DNA from 3 places in the Enterobacter sp. 186315 genome. Region 3 is predicted to be linked to each of the others. Evidence: predicted binding sites of a transcription regulator. Region 3 holds the regulator's gene; each other region holds the start of a gene.
What was found. Region 3 encodes LexA, which represses DNA repair genes until DNA is damaged. Its sites were predicted from a motif close to TNCTGTATGTACATACAGNA; they were not measured.
Positions count from the first base shown of each region.

Region 1: the regulator LexA is predicted to act here: its motif matches at 2,390-2,409, upstream of dinB (DNA polymerase IV).
Region 2: the regulator LexA is predicted to act here: its motif matches at 4,128-4,147, upstream of umuD (translesion error-prone DNA polymerase V autoproteolytic subunit).

Region 1 covers NZ_JBPTTK010000004.1:27,569-33,086, forward strand. Annotated here, with positions in the region: gene ACSVHP_RS05990 (NADH:ubiquinone reductase (Na(+)-transporting) subunit D) at 1-279, shown strand, start outside; gene nqrE (NADH:ubiquinone reductase (Na(+)-transporting) subunit E) at 286-882, shown strand; gene nqrF (NADH:ubiquinone reductase (Na(+)-transporting) subunit F) at 893-2,116, shown strand; gene nqrM ((Na+)-NQR maturation NqrM) at 2,116-2,319, shown strand; gene dinB (DNA polymerase IV) at 2,427-3,485, shown strand; gene pepD (cytosol nonspecific dipeptidase) at 3,558-5,015, opposite strand; gene gpt (xanthine phosphoribosyltransferase) at 5,276-5,518, shown strand, end outside.
Region 2 covers NZ_JBPTTK010000001.1:246,118-251,635, reverse strand. Annotated here, with positions in the region: partial or broken gene ACSVHP_RS01220 (protein YdgV) at 20-190, opposite strand; gene ACSVHP_RS01215 (AI-2E family transporter) at 325-1,359, shown strand; gene ACSVHP_RS01210 (zinc-dependent alcohol dehydrogenase family protein) at 1,384-2,331, opposite strand; gene umuC (translesion error-prone DNA polymerase V subunit UmuC) at 2,428-3,690, opposite strand; gene umuD (translesion error-prone DNA polymerase V autoproteolytic subunit) at 3,674-4,108, opposite strand; gene ACSVHP_RS01195 (EAL domain-containing protein) at 4,235-5,518, opposite strand, start outside.
Region 3 covers NZ_JBPTTK010000014.1:35,650-41,167, forward strand. Annotated here, with positions in the region: gene plsB (glycerol-3-phosphate 1-O-acyltransferase PlsB) at 1-805, opposite strand, end outside; gene ACSVHP_RS15795 (diacylglycerol kinase) at 960-1,328, shown strand; gene lexA (transcriptional repressor LexA) at 1,437-2,045, shown strand; gene dinF (MATE family efflux transporter DinF) at 2,110-3,447, shown strand; gene ACSVHP_RS15810 (CsbD family protein) at 3,567-3,776, shown strand; gene zur (zinc uptake transcriptional repressor Zur) at 3,830-4,342, opposite strand; gene ACSVHP_RS15820 (cupin domain-containing protein) at 4,457-4,945, shown strand; gene ACSVHP_RS15825 (conjugal transfer protein TraF) at 5,114-5,518, shown strand, end outside.

The sequences.
Region 1 (5,518 bases), on a different contig from region 3:
GCGGAAGCTTACGCCATGAAGATGCCGCCGCTGGCGAGCTTTATGGATGGGATCGGCAACGGCCTCGGCTATGGCGTGATCCTGCTGATGGTGGGTTTCCTGCGCGAGCTAATTGGCAGCGGCAAGCTGTTTGGTATCACCGTGCTGGACACCGTCCAGAACGGCGGCTGGTATCTGCCAAACGGGCTGTTCCTGCTCGCGCCAAGCGCGTTTTTCATTATCGGTTTGCTGATTTGGCTGATTCGTACGTTGAAGCCAGAACAGCAGGAAAAGGAGTAACCGACAATGGCTCATTACCTGAGTTTATTCGTGCGCGCGGTGTTTGTTGAAAACATGGCGCTCGCATTCTTCCTTGGCATGTGTACGTTCCTTGCGGTTTCCAAAAAGGTATCGACGGCATTTGGCCTGGGCGTGGCGGTCACCGTGGTGCTGGGTTTATCGGTGCCGATTAACAATCTGGTGTACAACTTTGTGCTGCGCGATGGCGCGCTGGTTGAGGGCGTTGATCTTAGCTTCCTTAACTTCATCACCTTTATTGGCGTGATTGCGGCGCTGGTTCAAATCCTGGAGATGATCCTCGATAAGTACTTCCCGTCGCTCTATAACGCGCTCGGGATCTTCCTGCCGCTTATCGCGGTGAACTGCGCCATTTTCGGCGGCGTGTCGTTCATGGTTCAGCGCGATTACAACTTCAGTGAATCCATTGTTTATGGGTTTGGTTCCGGTATCGGCTGGATGCTGGCGATCGTGACCATGGCGGGGATCCGCGAAAAAATGAAGTATGCCAACGTGCCGGCAGGCCTGCGCGGCTTAGGGATCACCTTTATCACCACCGGGCTGATGGCGCTGGGCTTTATGTCCTTCTCCGGCGTGCAGCTTTAAGGGCTTCGATATGGAAATTATTCTTGGCGTGGTGATGTTCACGCTCATAGTACTGGTGCTGTCGGGGCTGATTCTGGCCGCGCGCTCAAAGCTTGTGAATTCAGGCGACGTCATTATTGATATCAATGACGAACCGCAGAATCAGATCCGCACTCCGGCGGGTGACAAGCTGCTTAACACCCTTTCCGGTAACGGAATATTTGTCTCTTCCGCCTGTGGCGGCGGTGGCTCCTGCGGCCAGTGCCGCGTTACGGTGAAAGAGGGCGGGGGGGATATTCTTCCGACCGAGCTTGCGCACATCACCAAGCGCGAAGCAAAAGAGGGCTGCCGTCTGGCCTGCCAGGTGGCGGTGCGCCAGAACATGAAGATTGAGCTGCCGGAAGAGATCTTCGGCGTGAAGAAATGGGAGTGCGAGGTTATCTCTAACGATAACAAAGCCACCTTCATTAAAGAGCTTAAGCTGCGCGTGCCGGAAGGAGAAAGCGTTCCGTTCCGTGCGGGTGGGTATATTCAGATTGAATGCCCGGCGCACACCGTTGCCTATGCCGATTTCGACGTGCCGGATGAATACCGCGCTGACTGGGATAAATTTAACCTCTTCCGCTTTGTCTCTGAGGTGAAAGAACCTGCTCTGCGCGCCTATTCCATGGCGAACTACCCGGAAGAGAAGGGCATTATTATGCTCAACGTGCGTATCGCCACCCCGCCGCCTAACGTGCCGGACGCGCCGCCGGGCGTAATGTCCTCCTATATCTGGTCGCTGAAAGCGGGGGATAAGGTGACGATCTCGGGTCCGTTTGGGGAGTTCTTTGCTAAAGATACCGATGCCGAAATGGTCTTTATCGGCGGCGGTGCGGGCATGGCGCCGATGCGTTCGCATATCTTTGACCAGCTCAAGCGGCTTAGCAGCACGCGGAAAATCAGCTTCTGGTACGGCGCTCGCTCCCTGCGCGAGATGTTCTATGAGGACGAGTTCGAGCAGCTGGCGCGTGAAAACCCGAACTTTACCTTCCACGTGGCGCTCTCGGATCCACAGCCGGAAGATAACTGGACGGGCTATACTGGCTTTATTCATAACGTTCTCTATGAGAACTACCTCAAGCAGCACGCGGCACCGGAAGACTGTGAGTTCTACATGTGCGGCCCGCCGATGATGAACGCTGCGGTGATCAAGATGCTGAAAGATCTTGGTGTGGAAGACGAGAACATCATGCTTGATGATTTCGGAGGCTGATGATGCTGACGTTTCTGGCAACATTTGCGGTGTTTGTGCTGGTGGTGTTCGGCATGTCGTTAGGCTGGATCATTAAGCGCAAAAGCATTCAGGGTAGCTGCGGCGGGATCTCCTCCATTGGGATGGAAAAAGTCTGCGACTGCCCGGAACCCTGCGATGCGCGTAAAAAACGCATGGCCCGCGAACAGCAGCGCATTATCTAAGTGTAATCAGGCCGGGTAGGGCAAGCCGCCGCCCGGCGTTTTTACATCTGCTTCTCAACCCTCATTTGTTTACTGTATACTTATCCAGTGATGAGTGAGGGCTTACTATGCGCAAAATAATCCATGTCGATATGGACTGCTTTTTTGCCGCAGTGGAGATGCGTGACAACCCGGCGCTACGGGACATTCCCATCGCCATTGGCGGCAGCCGCGTGCAGCGTGGGGTGATCAGCACCGCCAACTATCCTGCGCGTAAATTTGGCGTGCGCAGCGCGATGCCCACGGCGATGGCGCTTAAACTCTGTCCTCATCTCACCCTTCTGCCCGGGCGATTTGATGCCTATAAAGAAGCCTCTTTGCATATTCGGGAAATCTTCTCCCGCTACACCTCGCTGATTGAACCTCTGTCCCTGGATGAAGCCTATCTGGACGTCACCGACAGCCTGCACTGCCACGGCTCGGCTACTCTGATGGCCCAGGAGATCCGCCGCACCATTTCTAATGAGCTCAACCTGACCGCGTCGGCCGGGGTCGCGCCGGTGAAGTTTCTCGCCAAGATCGCCTCTGATTTAAACAAGCCTGACGGCCAGTACGTCATCACCCCCGAAGAGGTGCCCGCGTTTTTAAAGACCCTGCCGCTCGGCAAAATTCCCGGCGTCGGGAAAGTCTCCGCCGCAAAGCTTGAAAGCATGGGGCTTCGCACCTGCGAAGACGTGCAGCGCAGCGACCTGGCATTGCTGCTTAAGCGCTTCGGGAAGTTTGGCCGCGTGCTGTGGGAGCGCAGTCAGGGCATTGACGATCGCGACGTGAATAACGAGCGGCTGCGTAAATCGGTCGGGGTCGAGCGCACCCTGATTGAAGATATTCATGAGTGGTCGGAGTGTGAAGCCATCATCACGGAACAGCTTTACCCCGAGCTGGAGCGGCGTTTAATCAAGGTGAAGCCCGACCTGCTGATCGCGAGACAGGGTATCAAACTCAAGTTCAACGACTTCCAGCAGACCACGCAGGAGCACGTCTGGCCGCGCCTGAACAAAGACGACCTTATCGCCACGGCAAAAAAAGCCTGGGATGAACGGCGGAGCGGGCGAGGCGTAAGGCTGGTGGGACTGCACGTCACGCTGCTGGATCCGCAGTTAGAACGTCAGCTGGTGCTGGGGTTGTAAAAAAGCCCGGTGCGCTGCGCTTACCGGGCCTGCGTTGTTCACCCTCACGTTGGGAGAGGGCGGGTGAGGGAATTACTTAACCGGGATCGCTTTCAGCAGTTCCGTCAGCAGGGTCCAGTAATGGCCCACGCTTTCAATATGAACCTGCTCATCCGGGGAGTGTGGCCCGGTGATGGTTGGCCCAATAGACACCATATCCATGTCCGGATACGGTTTCTTGAACAGACCGCACTCCAGACCCGCGTGGATAACCTGAATGTTCGGCGTGCTGTTGAACAGACGCTGATAGGTTTCACGCACCAGCGCCATGACCGGAGACGTTGCATCCGGCTGCCAGCCCGGGTAGCTGCCTTTTGCAGACGTTTTCGCGCCCGCCAGCGTGCCCAGAGATTCCAGCATGCTCACAACGTACTCTTTACCGGTGTCGATCAGAGAACGGATCAGGCAGATGATTTCCGCGCTGTCGTCGCTCATGGTCACCACGCCCACGTTCAGGGAGGTTTCTACCACGCCCTTCGCCACGTCGGAGTTGCGGATCACGCCGTTTGGCGTCGCGTTCAGCAGCTGAACAAAGCTATCGCGAGACTGTGCGGTCAGCGCGGCTTTATCCGTGGTCACGGATTCGAGCACCACGGTCAGGTTTTTCTCTTTCTCAGAGAGTTCGTTTTTCAGGATGTCCAGATAGACGCTGGAGAGCTTTTTCAGCTCGTCCGCTTTCGCTGACGGCACCGCAACGGTAGCGAAGGCTTCACGCGGGATTGCGTTACGCAGCGTACCGCCGTTGAAATCAACCAGACGCAGATCCAGCTCGGCCGCGTGGCCCGCCAGGAAACGCGCCAGCAGTTTGTTGGCGTTGCCCAGACCCAGATGGATATCACCACCGGAGTGACCGCCTTTCAGCCCTTTCAGCGTCAGCTTGAAGGTCTGGAAGCCCGCAGGGATCGCTTCACGGGACAGCGGCAGGGTAGAGATGAAATCAATACCACCGGCACAACCCATGTAGATCTCACCCTCTTCTTCGGAGTCGGTGTTGATCAGGATATCCGCCTGCAACCAGTTCGCTTGCAGACCGAACGCGCCGTCCATGCCCGCTTCTTCGGTCATAGTCAGCAGCACTTCCAGCGGACCGTGCTCAACGCTGTCGTCAGCCAGCACGGCCAGGGCAGAAGCCATACCGATGCCGTTGTCCGCGCCCAGGGTGGTGCCGCGCGCTTTCACCCACTCGCCGTCGATATAAGGCTGGATAGGATCTTTGGTGAAGTCGTGAACGGTGTCGTTGTTTTTCTGCGGCACCATGTCCAGGTGCGCCTGAAGCACGACCGGTTTACGGTTTTCCATACCTGCGGTAGCAGGTTTGCGGATCAGAATATTGCCAACCTGGTCGCGCTCGGCGTGCAGCCCTTTTTCTTTCGCCCAGCCCATGATGTGTTCGGCAAGCTGTTCTTCGTGATAGGACGGGTGCGGGATAGAGCAGATTTTGGCAAAAATATCCCACAGGGGCTGTGGAGATAATTGAGACAGTTCAGACACGATAAGTCTCCTTGTCGATGCGCTGCAAAGAATGTTGCAGGTCACAGGGTTAGCAGGTTAATAGTTACCACAAGTCGGGCTTGCGAGATGCAACTGAGAATACCACTTTCTCTGGTTGCGGGTAGCATAAAGCATGTAAAAACTCAGGCGCCGGGCGCTAAACACTGGTTTTTAGTGCGTCAGATCTCTATAATCTCGCGCAACCTATTTCCCCCTTGAACACTTTTTAAGCCGTATATAAACAGGCTGGGACACTTCACATGAGCGAAAAATACGTCGTCACCTGGGACATGTTGCAGATCCACGCACGCAAACTGGCTGCGCGTCTGATGCCTTCCGAGCAGTGGAAAGGCATTATTGCCGTTAGCCGTGGCGGTCTGGTACCGGGTGCATTGCTGGCACGTGAGCTGGGTATTCGTCATGTCGATACCGTTTGTATCTCCAGCTATGACCACGACAACCAGCGTGAGCTGACCGTGCTGAAGCGCGCGGAAGGCGACGGT
Region 2 (5,518 bases), on a different contig from region 3:
GCTCAGGCAGAAGGCGTGACTATAGCGAGGAGCGCCAGTGTTGCTCACCGGACAGAAGGCAGAGGGAGGTGGAAAATACAGCAGTGTTATTTGAAAAATACGTCCTGAACAAATTGTCCATAATATTACAATTATCCGCGGTCTTGCTTCTCGTCTTTGCGGATGAAAATTGTCCTCAGTAGTTGAACACGCCAGATTTGTACCATAAGCCAAGAATTTACTCAAAGTCTTTTCAATTCTTTACCCATCCTGTTTGACCTCGGTTAGTTTATTGGATCCGCATTCGGCCTTATTATTAATAAAAGCATTATTCCAGGACTTTCCATGGCTAAACCGATCGTTACCCTGAACGGGCTGAAAATTGTCATCATGCTGGGCATGCTGGTGGTGATCCTGACCGGCGTGCGCTTTGCGGCGGACATTATCGTGCCCTTTATTCTCGCGCTGTTTATCGCGGTGATCCTTAACCCGCTGGTTCAGCGCATGGTGCGCCTGCGCGTGCCCCGGGTGCTGGCGATCTCCCTGCTGATTGGCATTATCATTATCGTCATGGTGCTGCTGGTCGCCTATCTTGGCACGTCCCTGAACGAGCTGGCGCGCACGCTGCCCCGCTACCGCTCGTCGCTGGCGATCCCCCTACTGCAAATCGAACCCTGGCTACAGCGCGCGGGCATTGAGGTTTCCGTTGAAGAGCTGCTGAGGTATATCGATCCTAACGCCGCGATGACCCTGGTCACCGCCCTGCTGACGCAGCTCTCCAACGCCATGACCTCGATTTTCCTGCTGTTTCTGACGGTGGTGTTTATGCTGCTGGAGGTGCCGCAGCTTCCGGCGAAGCTGGAGCAGATCATGTCCCGGCCGGTGGAAGGGATGGGTGCGATCCAGCGCGCGCTGGACAGCGTGTCGCGCTATCTGGTGCTGAAAACGGCCATCAGCCTGGTGACGGGCGGCGTGGTCTGGGTGATGCTGATTGCGCTGGACGTTCGCTTCGCCTTCGTCTGGGGGCTGCTGGCGTTTGCGCTCAACTATATTCCCAATATCGGTTCGGTGCTGGCGGCGATCCCCCCGATCCTTCAGGTGCTGGTGTTCAGCGGCTTTTACGACGCGCTTATTCTTCTGGCGGGCTATCTGGTGATTAACCTGGTGTTCGGCAATATTCTGGAGCCGCGAATGATGGGGCGCGGGCTGGGGCTGTCGACGCTGGTGGTCTTTTTATCCCTGATCTTCTGGGGCTGGCTGCTCGGCCCCGTCGGAATGCTGCTCTCGGTGCCGCTGACCATCATTGTGAAAATTGGTCTGGAGCAGACGGCGGGCGGGCAAAGCATCGCCGTTTTGCTCAGCGACATGAGCCATAAGTAAATCTGGCCCCCGCCGGTCGGGGGCTTACTCTTCCATCATCAGCAACGGCTTGCTGACCCTTCCGGCCCGTCGATAGTCGCCGAGCGCCGCCTGCCACTGCGAAATCGGGTACGGCGTAACGCCGCTGTACTGGCTTGCAGCCAGGCGGGGCCAGATCTGACGGAACTGCGCTTGCCACGCCTCAGCGTCCAGCGCATCCAGATAGTTACGAATATGGAACCATTCGACGCGCGGCAGAGCACGCTGCTGGCGAAACGTCTGCCCCGAAAGCAGCCCGTAGCAGACAAATATCCCCGCCTCCGGCATAACGCTCAGGATCGTCTGGGCCAGGCTGCCGCCGGTCGCATCGTAAACCACCTCACTGCGCGCGGCGATTTCCCGCACCGCAGCCGTATCCTGCTGATCGACCGGGATAATCCCCATTGCCGCCAGCCGTTCGGCGTGAACGGGCGAACGGTGAATGCCGTATACTGCCTCAGCCCCCGCCTTGCGCGCCCACTGCCCGAGCAAAATAGCGCAGTCCGAGCCCGCCGCCGTTAACAGCACCCGTTTCCCCTGCGGCGAATAGCGGTTGAGCATCATCTGCGCCGCCAGCGGATTAATGTACGCCCGCGCGGCAAGCGTGGAGTCGATAGCATCCGGCACGGGGATCGCAAACGCCGCCGGGCAGTCCACCACCTGCTGCCAGGTGCCTTGTCCCCGCAGCGGCAGGACGCGTTTGCCCGTCAGATGCGCAAACCCGGCGGGCGCCTGCATAACCACGCCGACGCCCTCGTACCCTGCCACCGCAGGCAGCGGCGTCCGGTGGCGATAGGCCCCGGTGATGGGGATCAGATCGGACGCGTTGACCGGGGCGCAGCGCATCTTTACCCGCAACTCGCCCGGCTTCAGCGGCGCGAGCGCGGTGTGTTCCGGTTGCAGGACGTCGGCGGGTTCACCGAACTGGCGATACCAGAGCGCGAGGTTATTCATTGGATCTCACTGGACAGACAGAAACGGTAAAGATTACCGCGTCGGGTCCGGCAGGTCACCTGCCGGGGGGAGGTTGCCGGACTGAACGGTTGATTTTTATCGCGCCACCGGCAAATCCGCATACCGTGTCGTGTAAAACGGCGACAGCATTTCGCGCTTCATCGACCAGGCTTTATCAATCCCCTGCCCGGCGAACCAGACCTTTCCTTTTCCGGAGTGATTTAACCCGTCTATCACCTCCATCAGCGCCGTGCTGTTGGCGTGAAGGCGGTTGTTATCGAACAAATTAAGCTGGGCGACGCCGCTGCTGTAAAAGTCCGCCAGCATCACCCCCGCTTTCATATAGCGGCGGCCGTCGAGCCATATTCGCCCTAAGGCGTCGGTGGCGGCGCGGATGATATCGCGGGAGTCGTTGCTCGGCGTCGTCAGGGTGACGGACGCCTGGTTGCCGTAGAACACCTCATTGTCCGCGTGGGGGCTGGTGCGCACAAACACGCTGATAAAGCGACAATACTGATGCTCGCCGCGCAGCTTTTCTGCGGCGCGCTCGGCGTAGGCGCAAATCGCCTGGTGCATCTCAACGTATTGCGTGATGCGGTGTCCGAACGAGCGGCTACAGACGATCTGCTGCTTGGTGGGCGCAAACTCTTCCAGATCGAGGCAGCGCTCGCCGCGAAGCTCGCGCACCGTGCGTTCCAGCACCACGTTAAAATGCTTGCGGATCACCCAAGAGGAGCTGTCCGCCAGGTCCAGCGCAGTGGTGATGCCCATCGCGTTGAGCTTTTTCGTGATGCGCCGCCCCACGCCCCACACCTCGTCGACCGGGACCACCGCCAGCAACTTACGCTGGCGTTCGCTGTTCGACAAATCCACCACGCCGCCGGTGCTGCGCCATTTTTTCGCCGCGTAGTTTGCCAGCTTCGCCAGCGTCTTGGTCTGCGCGATCCCCACGCCCACCGTCAGCCCGGTATTCTTCAGCACCTGGTTGCGCATGGCGTGCCCGAAGCTCTCCAGCGACATACAGCCGTCAACGCCGGACACATTCACGAACGCCTCGTCGATGGAGTAGATCTCTATCGCCGGAGCCATGTCGGTCAGGGTCTGCATCACGCGGCTGCTGAGATCGGCATACAGCGCATAGTTCGAGCTAAACACGTATACCCGCGACGGAAAGCGCTTCTCTTTAAACTTGAAGTAGGGCTCGCCCATTTTGATGCCAAACTGCTTTGCCTCGCGTGAAAGCGAAATAATGCAGCCGTCGTTATTGGACACTACCACGATAGGCTTGCCCAGCAGATCCGGGCGAAACACGGTCTCGCAGGAGGCATAAAAGCTATTCACATCAACCAGCGCGAACATGTTTATGCGTCTTAAGCGTATGGGTGACGACACCGAAGATTTGCAGCTCCTCTTCGGACTGAAAGGTAATGGGCTGATAGCGGGGATTGTGGGGAAGCAGTCTTAGCACCGGATGCGTCTGTAGCTCCTTGACCGTAAACTCCCCGCAGACAGCGGCCACCACGATATCGCCATGTCCGGCGTTTAGCGAGCGGTCAACCACCAGCAGATCGCCGTCGCCGATCCCCATGCCAATCATCGAATCGCCGCTCACCTTCACAAAATAGGTGGCGCTGGGGTGTTTTATCGCCACCTTGTTCAGATCGATACGGTCTTCGACGTAATCCTGCGCCGGGCTGGGAAAGCCACAGGCAACGCGTTCCAGATAAAGGGGTAACTCAATACTTTGCCGTGAATAATAAGAAAAAAGCGTGTTCATCATTGTTATGCCTGCCATGTACTGTATATAAATACAGTATTACGGATTATGGGCAGGGATCAAGCCGCTTTCAGGAAGAAGTGTCCAAACGCGTTGATGTTTAGGGGATTTAAGCGAGGCAGAGCGCTACTCCACCCTGACCTTCACTTTCGGCTTCGACAGCAAAATTTTGATCAGCTCAATGAACGGCACGGGCCGGAAGAAGTAGTACCCCTGCTGGAAGGTGATGTTATTGCGGTTGAGGTAATCAAGCTGGGCTTTGGTTTCGACCCCTTCCGCGACGATGCTTATCGAGAGCTTACGCGCCAGATCCAGCACGCAGTCGAGAAGCAGCGTCGAATCCTCGTGCTCGTCCACCCGGCTGACAAAACTCTGGTCGATCTTGATGTAGTCAATATGCAGATCTTGCAGGTAGGACAGCCCGCTATATCCGGTGCCAAAGTCGTCCAGCGCAATGGCAAAACCGTTTTCGTGCAGCACGTTCAGGGTCTGCACAAGGCGCTCGTCGATGTCCAGCGGCTCCCGCTCCGTCACCTCCAGCACCAGATTTAAGTCCTTGCGTATAAAGCTGTTTTTGTATCTAAGGCACTCTTCCACAAAGGTAGGCATGGCAATATGCGACGCGCTGAAGTTAATCCCGATGTGAAACCCTTCCGGCAGCCTGCTGGAAATGTCGTTCATCTGCTTCGCCACCTGCGCCATCAGGCTTCGCGTCAGCGGAACAATCAGCCCGGACTTTTCCGCAATCGGGATAAACGAGGCCGGAGAGATAAACCCGGCGCTGGGGTGCTTCCATCGCGCCAGCACCTCAACGCCGCGCAGCGTCCCTTCTCTGCCGTTCATCACCGGCTGATAAAACGGCACGATTTCGCCCCGGGCAATGGCACCGCGAAGCGACTCTTCAGGCGGCGGGCTTTTGTTCAGATATTTGTACAGCGCGCAGGCGGTAAGGCACGACATCAGCAGTAAAAACAGCAAAATACCGCCGCCCTGCGTCACCAGCCGGTACAGGCTGAACATCGGAGGGAAGGTGTATTCGATGCTGTAGGGATAACCCACGGCGTGAACCCGGCCAACGTGCTGCTGCGCCGCGTTCAGGGTCACCACATCACCGGAGGTCGACAGCGTGGAATTTCCCACCCGTAATGAATAGGTCACGCCCGTCAGCGGGATGCCCAGCGCGTCCCGGATATGGCGATCGCTCATGGAAACCATAATCCGGTTTTTCGCCACATCCACCTGATAGATAAGAACGGGCAGACCGTTCACCGTGCTGTTTGCGGGCAACAACACGAGCGGCGAATCGGGCAAGTTCAGCGCATTTCGCAGCAGGATCCGATTACCCGGCAGGGATGAACAGACAATTTGCCCCTGCTTAACGATGAGCAGCGTTCTGAGATGTGGTTGCAG
Region 3 (5,518 bases):
GGTCGGAGAGGCGGATCATCTCGTAAGAGAAATTCGCGGCGATCTCTTCCATCAGCGCGATGGCGTTCTGCTGCGCTTTCTCGTGAGAAATTTTCTTGCTGCGCGCTTCGTCTTCGACGGCGCGGGCAATGGCTTTCGAGGCCAGCAGCTTGTTAAAGAGATCCTGGCGCGCAGGCAGGCGCGGCCCGACGGCAGCCAGACGCTGGCGGGCGAAGTGCATACGCGCAACGCGCGCCAGTTTTTGCGCAATGATTTTGTCCGTACCGTGTTCGTCCGCCATGCGGCGCAGCGAAACGGAAGGGGAGAAACGCACAAAGCTGTCGCGTCCCAGCCAGGAGACCGCAAAAAACTTCTGAATACCGTTAAGCATACGCAGCGGCGGATTCTCTTCGCCTTTTTCGCGGCCCGGACGGCGGCCAAACATCACCGATACCGGCACCATCTGCACATCCAGCTGTGGATTGCTGCGGTGCAGGTCGAGGTAGTCGTGGAACAGTTTGATGGACTCTTCTTTCGGCGTGTAATAGGTAAACACGCGCGGCCCGCCGTGAATGAACACGTAGCGCGGCAGCAGAGTGCCGTCGATTTCGAGCGGCTCAAGCGGGTCAGGGAGGTCGTGCGCCAGACATTGGGCGCGGAGCGTCAGCAGGTCTGCCTTCGAGTTATAAGGCAAAACGTACATAATAGGGCGAGAGGTATCCAGCCCTAATTCCAGCGCAGGTTCCGCCGGGATAGACTTGCTTTTTACCAGGACGCTTAATGGTAAATTAAGTAATTTGTAGTAAATTCGTGGCCAGCCGGACATAAACGATGTAAAGCCTCTGGTTAATAATGCAAATGCGGCGCAAGGATAACAGAATGCGCGCAAAATTTCTGTTGTTACCCGTCATACTTAAGGCGGCAGCAAAACGCGCTGCAACCCTAATTACTGACGCTATTTTCACTAAAAGGTTCTTTTAATGGCCAATAATACCACTGGGTTAACTCGAATCATCAAAGCTGCCGGCTATTCATGGAAAGGTTTCCGCGCCGCGTGGATTAATGAAGCTGCTTTTCGCCAGGAAGCCGTTGCCGCCATTGTCGCGGTGATTATCGCCTGTTTCCTTGATGTTGACGCAATAACCCGCGTACTTCTCATCGGTTCGGTACTTTTGGTGATGATAGTGGAAATTATCAATAGCGCTATAGAGGCCGTGGTCGATCGTATTGGCTCCGATTTTCATGAGCTGTCCGGTCGTGCGAAAGATATGGGGTCTGCCGCAGTTCTGTTGTCGATTATTACCGCATTAATCACCTGGGGCACGCTTCTCTGGTCACATTTTCGATAAGCCTTCAGGAATCACTAACTGCCTGGTTTTTTGTGCAGTTTTTGATTCCAAATTCGCCTTTGACTGTATATACTCACAGCATAACTGTATATACACCCAGGGGGCGGAATGAAAGCGTTAACGACCAGGCAGCAAGAGGTGTTTGATCTCATCCGGGATCACATCGGCCAGACGGGTATGCCACCTACGCGTGCGGAAATCGCGCAGCGTCTGGGGTTCCGTTCTCCAAATGCTGCCGAAGAGCACCTTAAAGCACTGGCACGTAAAGGCGTACTGGAGATTGTTTCCGGCGCGTCTCGTGGTATTCGTCTGCTGGTGGAAGAAGAAACCGGTATTCCACTGGTAGGCCGCGTTGCAGCAGGTGAACCTCTGCTCGCACAGCAGCACATTGAAGGTCACTACCAGGTTGATCCTGGCATGTTCAAACCGAGCGCGGATTTCCTGCTGCGCGTTAGCGGGATGTCCATGAAAGACATCGGTATTCTCGACGGCGATCTGCTGGCGGTTCACAAAACTCAGGATGTGCGCAACGGTCAGGTTGTGGTCGCACGTATTGATGATGAAGTGACCGTTAAGCGTCTGAAAAAGCAGGGCAACACCGTGCAGCTGCTGCCTGAGAACAACGATTTTTCCCCTATCGTGGTGGATTTGCGCGAGCACAATTTCTCCATTGAAGGGCTGGCCGTCGGCGTGATCCGCAACGGCGAATGGCTGTAATCTCTTCCTGACAGGCTGCGGCACTCCCGCAGCCTGACTCATTTTTCTGCCCCGGTATGTTCTCATGTCATTGCTGACCGCTTCTGATAAGGCGCTGTGGCGTCTTGCGTTGCCGATGATTTTCTCCAATATCACCGTCCCGCTGCTGGGGCTGGTTGATACCGCCGTAATTGGCCATCTCGATTCCCCCGTCTATCTGGGCGGCGTCGCCATTGGCGCCACGGCAACCAGCTTCCTCTTTATGCTGCTGCTCTTTTTGCGCATGAGCACCACGGGCTTGACGGCCCAGGCGTACGGCGCGAAAGATCCGCTGCGTCTGGCGCGGGCGCTGGTACAGCCGCTGATCCTGGCCCTGGGCGCTGGCGTGCTCATTGTGCTTTTACGCACGCCGCTTATCGATCTGGCCTTACACATCGTGGGGGGCAGCGAAGCGGTGCTGGAGCAGGCCCGGCGCTTCCTTGAAATCCGCTGGCTCAGCGCTCCGGCCTCCCTGGCAAACTTAGTGCTGCTCGGCTGGCTGCTCGGCGTTCAGTATGCGCGCGCCCCGGTTATCCTGCTGGTGGTGGGCAACGTCCTGAACATTGTGCTCGATCTCTGGCTGGTGATTGGGCTGCACATGAACGTTCAGGGCGCGGCGCTGGCAACGGCCATTGCGGAATACGGCACGCTGATAATCGGCTTGTGGATGGTCTGGCGCGTGCTGCACATGCGCGGCATCTCTCTTGGGATGCTGAAAACCGCCTGGCGCGGGAATATCCGCCGGCTGCTGGCGCTGAATCGCGACATCATGCTGCGCTCGCTGCTGCTGCAACTCTGCTTTGGCGCGCTGACGGTGTTTGGCGCACGTCTTGGCCCGGAAATCGTCGCGGTTAACGCGGTGCTGATGACGCTGCTGACCTTCACCGCCTATGCGCTCGACGGCTTTGCGTATGCCGTGGAAGCCCACTCCGGGCAGGCCTACGGCGCGCGTGAAAGCGGTCAGCTGCGCGAGGTCTGGCGCGCTGCCTGCCGTCAGTCGGGGCTGGTGGCGCTGGCGTTTGCGCTGATCTACGCCTGTCTGGGCGAGCATATTATTGCGCTGCTCACCTCTCTGCCTGCGCTGCGGGAGCTGGCAAGCCACTACATTCTCTGGCAGGTGATATTACCGGTGGTGGGCGTCTGGTGTTATCTGCTGGACGGGATGTTTATTGGCGCAACGCGCGGCGCGGAGATGCGTAACAGCATGGCGGTGGCGGCGGCAGGCTTTGGCCTTACGCTGCTGACGGTGCCGTATCTGGGCAACCACGGCCTGTGGCTGGCGCTGGCGGTCTTCCTCTCCCTGCGCGGCCTGTCGCTGGCGTATATCTGGCACCGTCACTGGCGCAACAACACCTGGTTTGCTTCCCCTCACGACAGAGCGTGATGGTTAAAGATTCTGAATATGAAACTGACCGCCGAATCCTTAACTACAATAATTATCACGTCCAGCAGAAATGTACGTCACGGACGTTATGAATTCACGCTTAACACGAGGACACGATTATGAATAAAGACGAAATCGGCGGCAACTGGAAGCAATTCAAAGGTAAAGCGAAAGAACAGTGGGGTAAACTCACCGATGACGACATGACCGTCATTGAAGGTAAACGTGACCAGCTGGTAGGTAAAATCCAGGAGCGTTACGGTTACGAGAAGGACCAGGCTGAAACTGAAGTTAAAGACTGGGAAACCCGCAACGATTACCGCTGGTAACCCTTAGCAGTTTACGTCCCTCTGAAGGCGGCCTTGAGCCGCCTTTGTCTTTTCTAGCGCGGTTTTTTCTTCACCAGAATAGAGTGATCGTGCTGGCACTCATCGTGATGATTGCAGGATTCCACTTCTACACACGCAGAACATAGCCCGTGTGCTTCAATCACGTTATGGCGCAGCGCAAAGCCCATTTTCGCCGCCAGCGTATGCATAATATCTTCCACCCCTTCCGCACCCTCTTCTTTAACGACGCCGCAGCGGTCGCAAATAAACATGGCGGACGTGTGGGTCGGCTGGTCAAACAGATGGCACAGCACGTAGCTGTTGGTTGACTCAACCTTATGAACAAACCCCTGCTCCAGCAGGAAATCCAGCGCGCGATAAACGGTAGGCGGCTTGGCCTGCGGTTCGCTTACGCGCAGCAGATCCAGCAGATCGTACGCGCTGATCGCCCCCTGTTGCAGGCTCATCAGACGCAATACCTCAAGGCGCTGCGGGGTCAGGCGCACATTGCGTTGCGCACACAGCTTTTCAGCCTGCGCCAGCAGCTCTTTTGTGGACTTCTCCATGAAGCACCTCGGATGAAATAGGAAGGAAGACCCTCACTTTACCATGTTCTGCTAAAAACACCGAGGATCGCCAGGTGTGCTATACCTGACGCATCGCAATCCGGGGAGCACACCATGAAAAGACCTGACTGTATTCGACACTGGCGCGACGTTGAGGGCGCGGATGATTCCACCTATCCCGACAGCAACGAGCTTTTTTCCATCGGCGCGCCGCTGGCCCGCAGGCTCGGGCTGGGGCGCATCGGCATTCATCACGAGCGCCTACCGCCGGGACGGCGTACCTCTTACCCTCATGCCGAAAGCGACGAAGAGGAGTTTATCTACGTGCTGGAGGGATATCCCGAAGCCTGGATCAACGGCTATTTGTGGAAGCTGGAGCCGGGCGATAGCGTGGGGTTTCCTGCCGGAACCGGCGTGTGCCACACCTTTATCAATAACACCAGCGAAGAGGTGCGGCTGCTGGTCGTCGGGGAGGCGAACAAGAAACAAAACCGCATCTACTATCCGCTGAATCCGGAGTATGCCGCCACGCGTGAAGACCGCTGGGTAGACCATCCGCCGCAGTTTTTTGGGCCGCACGATGGAAAACCTGGGCGAAAATAATTTCCTCTTCTATAAATATTGAGGGCCGTCACAAATAACAACAGGCCCGCAGGGAATTTAACTTAAGGAAAAAGCGGGTCTTTTTGTACTTATTCACAGCAATAGTTCGCTCCTGTTTGGGTGATAACAGACAGGGTTAATTAATAACAGCTATAAGACGAGCATACTGTGAAAAAACATTTTAAATTTTCGGTGGTTAGCATCGCTGTCTCCTTTTTTGTGGCAAATCAGGCGGGAGCAGCCAATACCTGGACGGAGTCGCGTAGCGACGCAATGGGTGGCACGGGTGTCGCAGCAGGCACCTATGGCAGCGGGGCGCTGATCAACCCGGCGCTGCTGGCAAAGGCCAAACCTGAAGACGACGTGACGGTTATTCTGCCGTCGGTCGGCGCGCAGATTACGGATAAAGACAATCTTCAGGACGAAATCGACAATATTAACGACAAAATCAATCACTATCAGGACGTGATTGACGATCTGACGCCAACGGAGATTATTACCAATCCGTTAGGCTCAATAAACCAGTTCCAGGGCGCGGCGAAAGATCTTGCCGACGAGCTGGACTACCTCAAA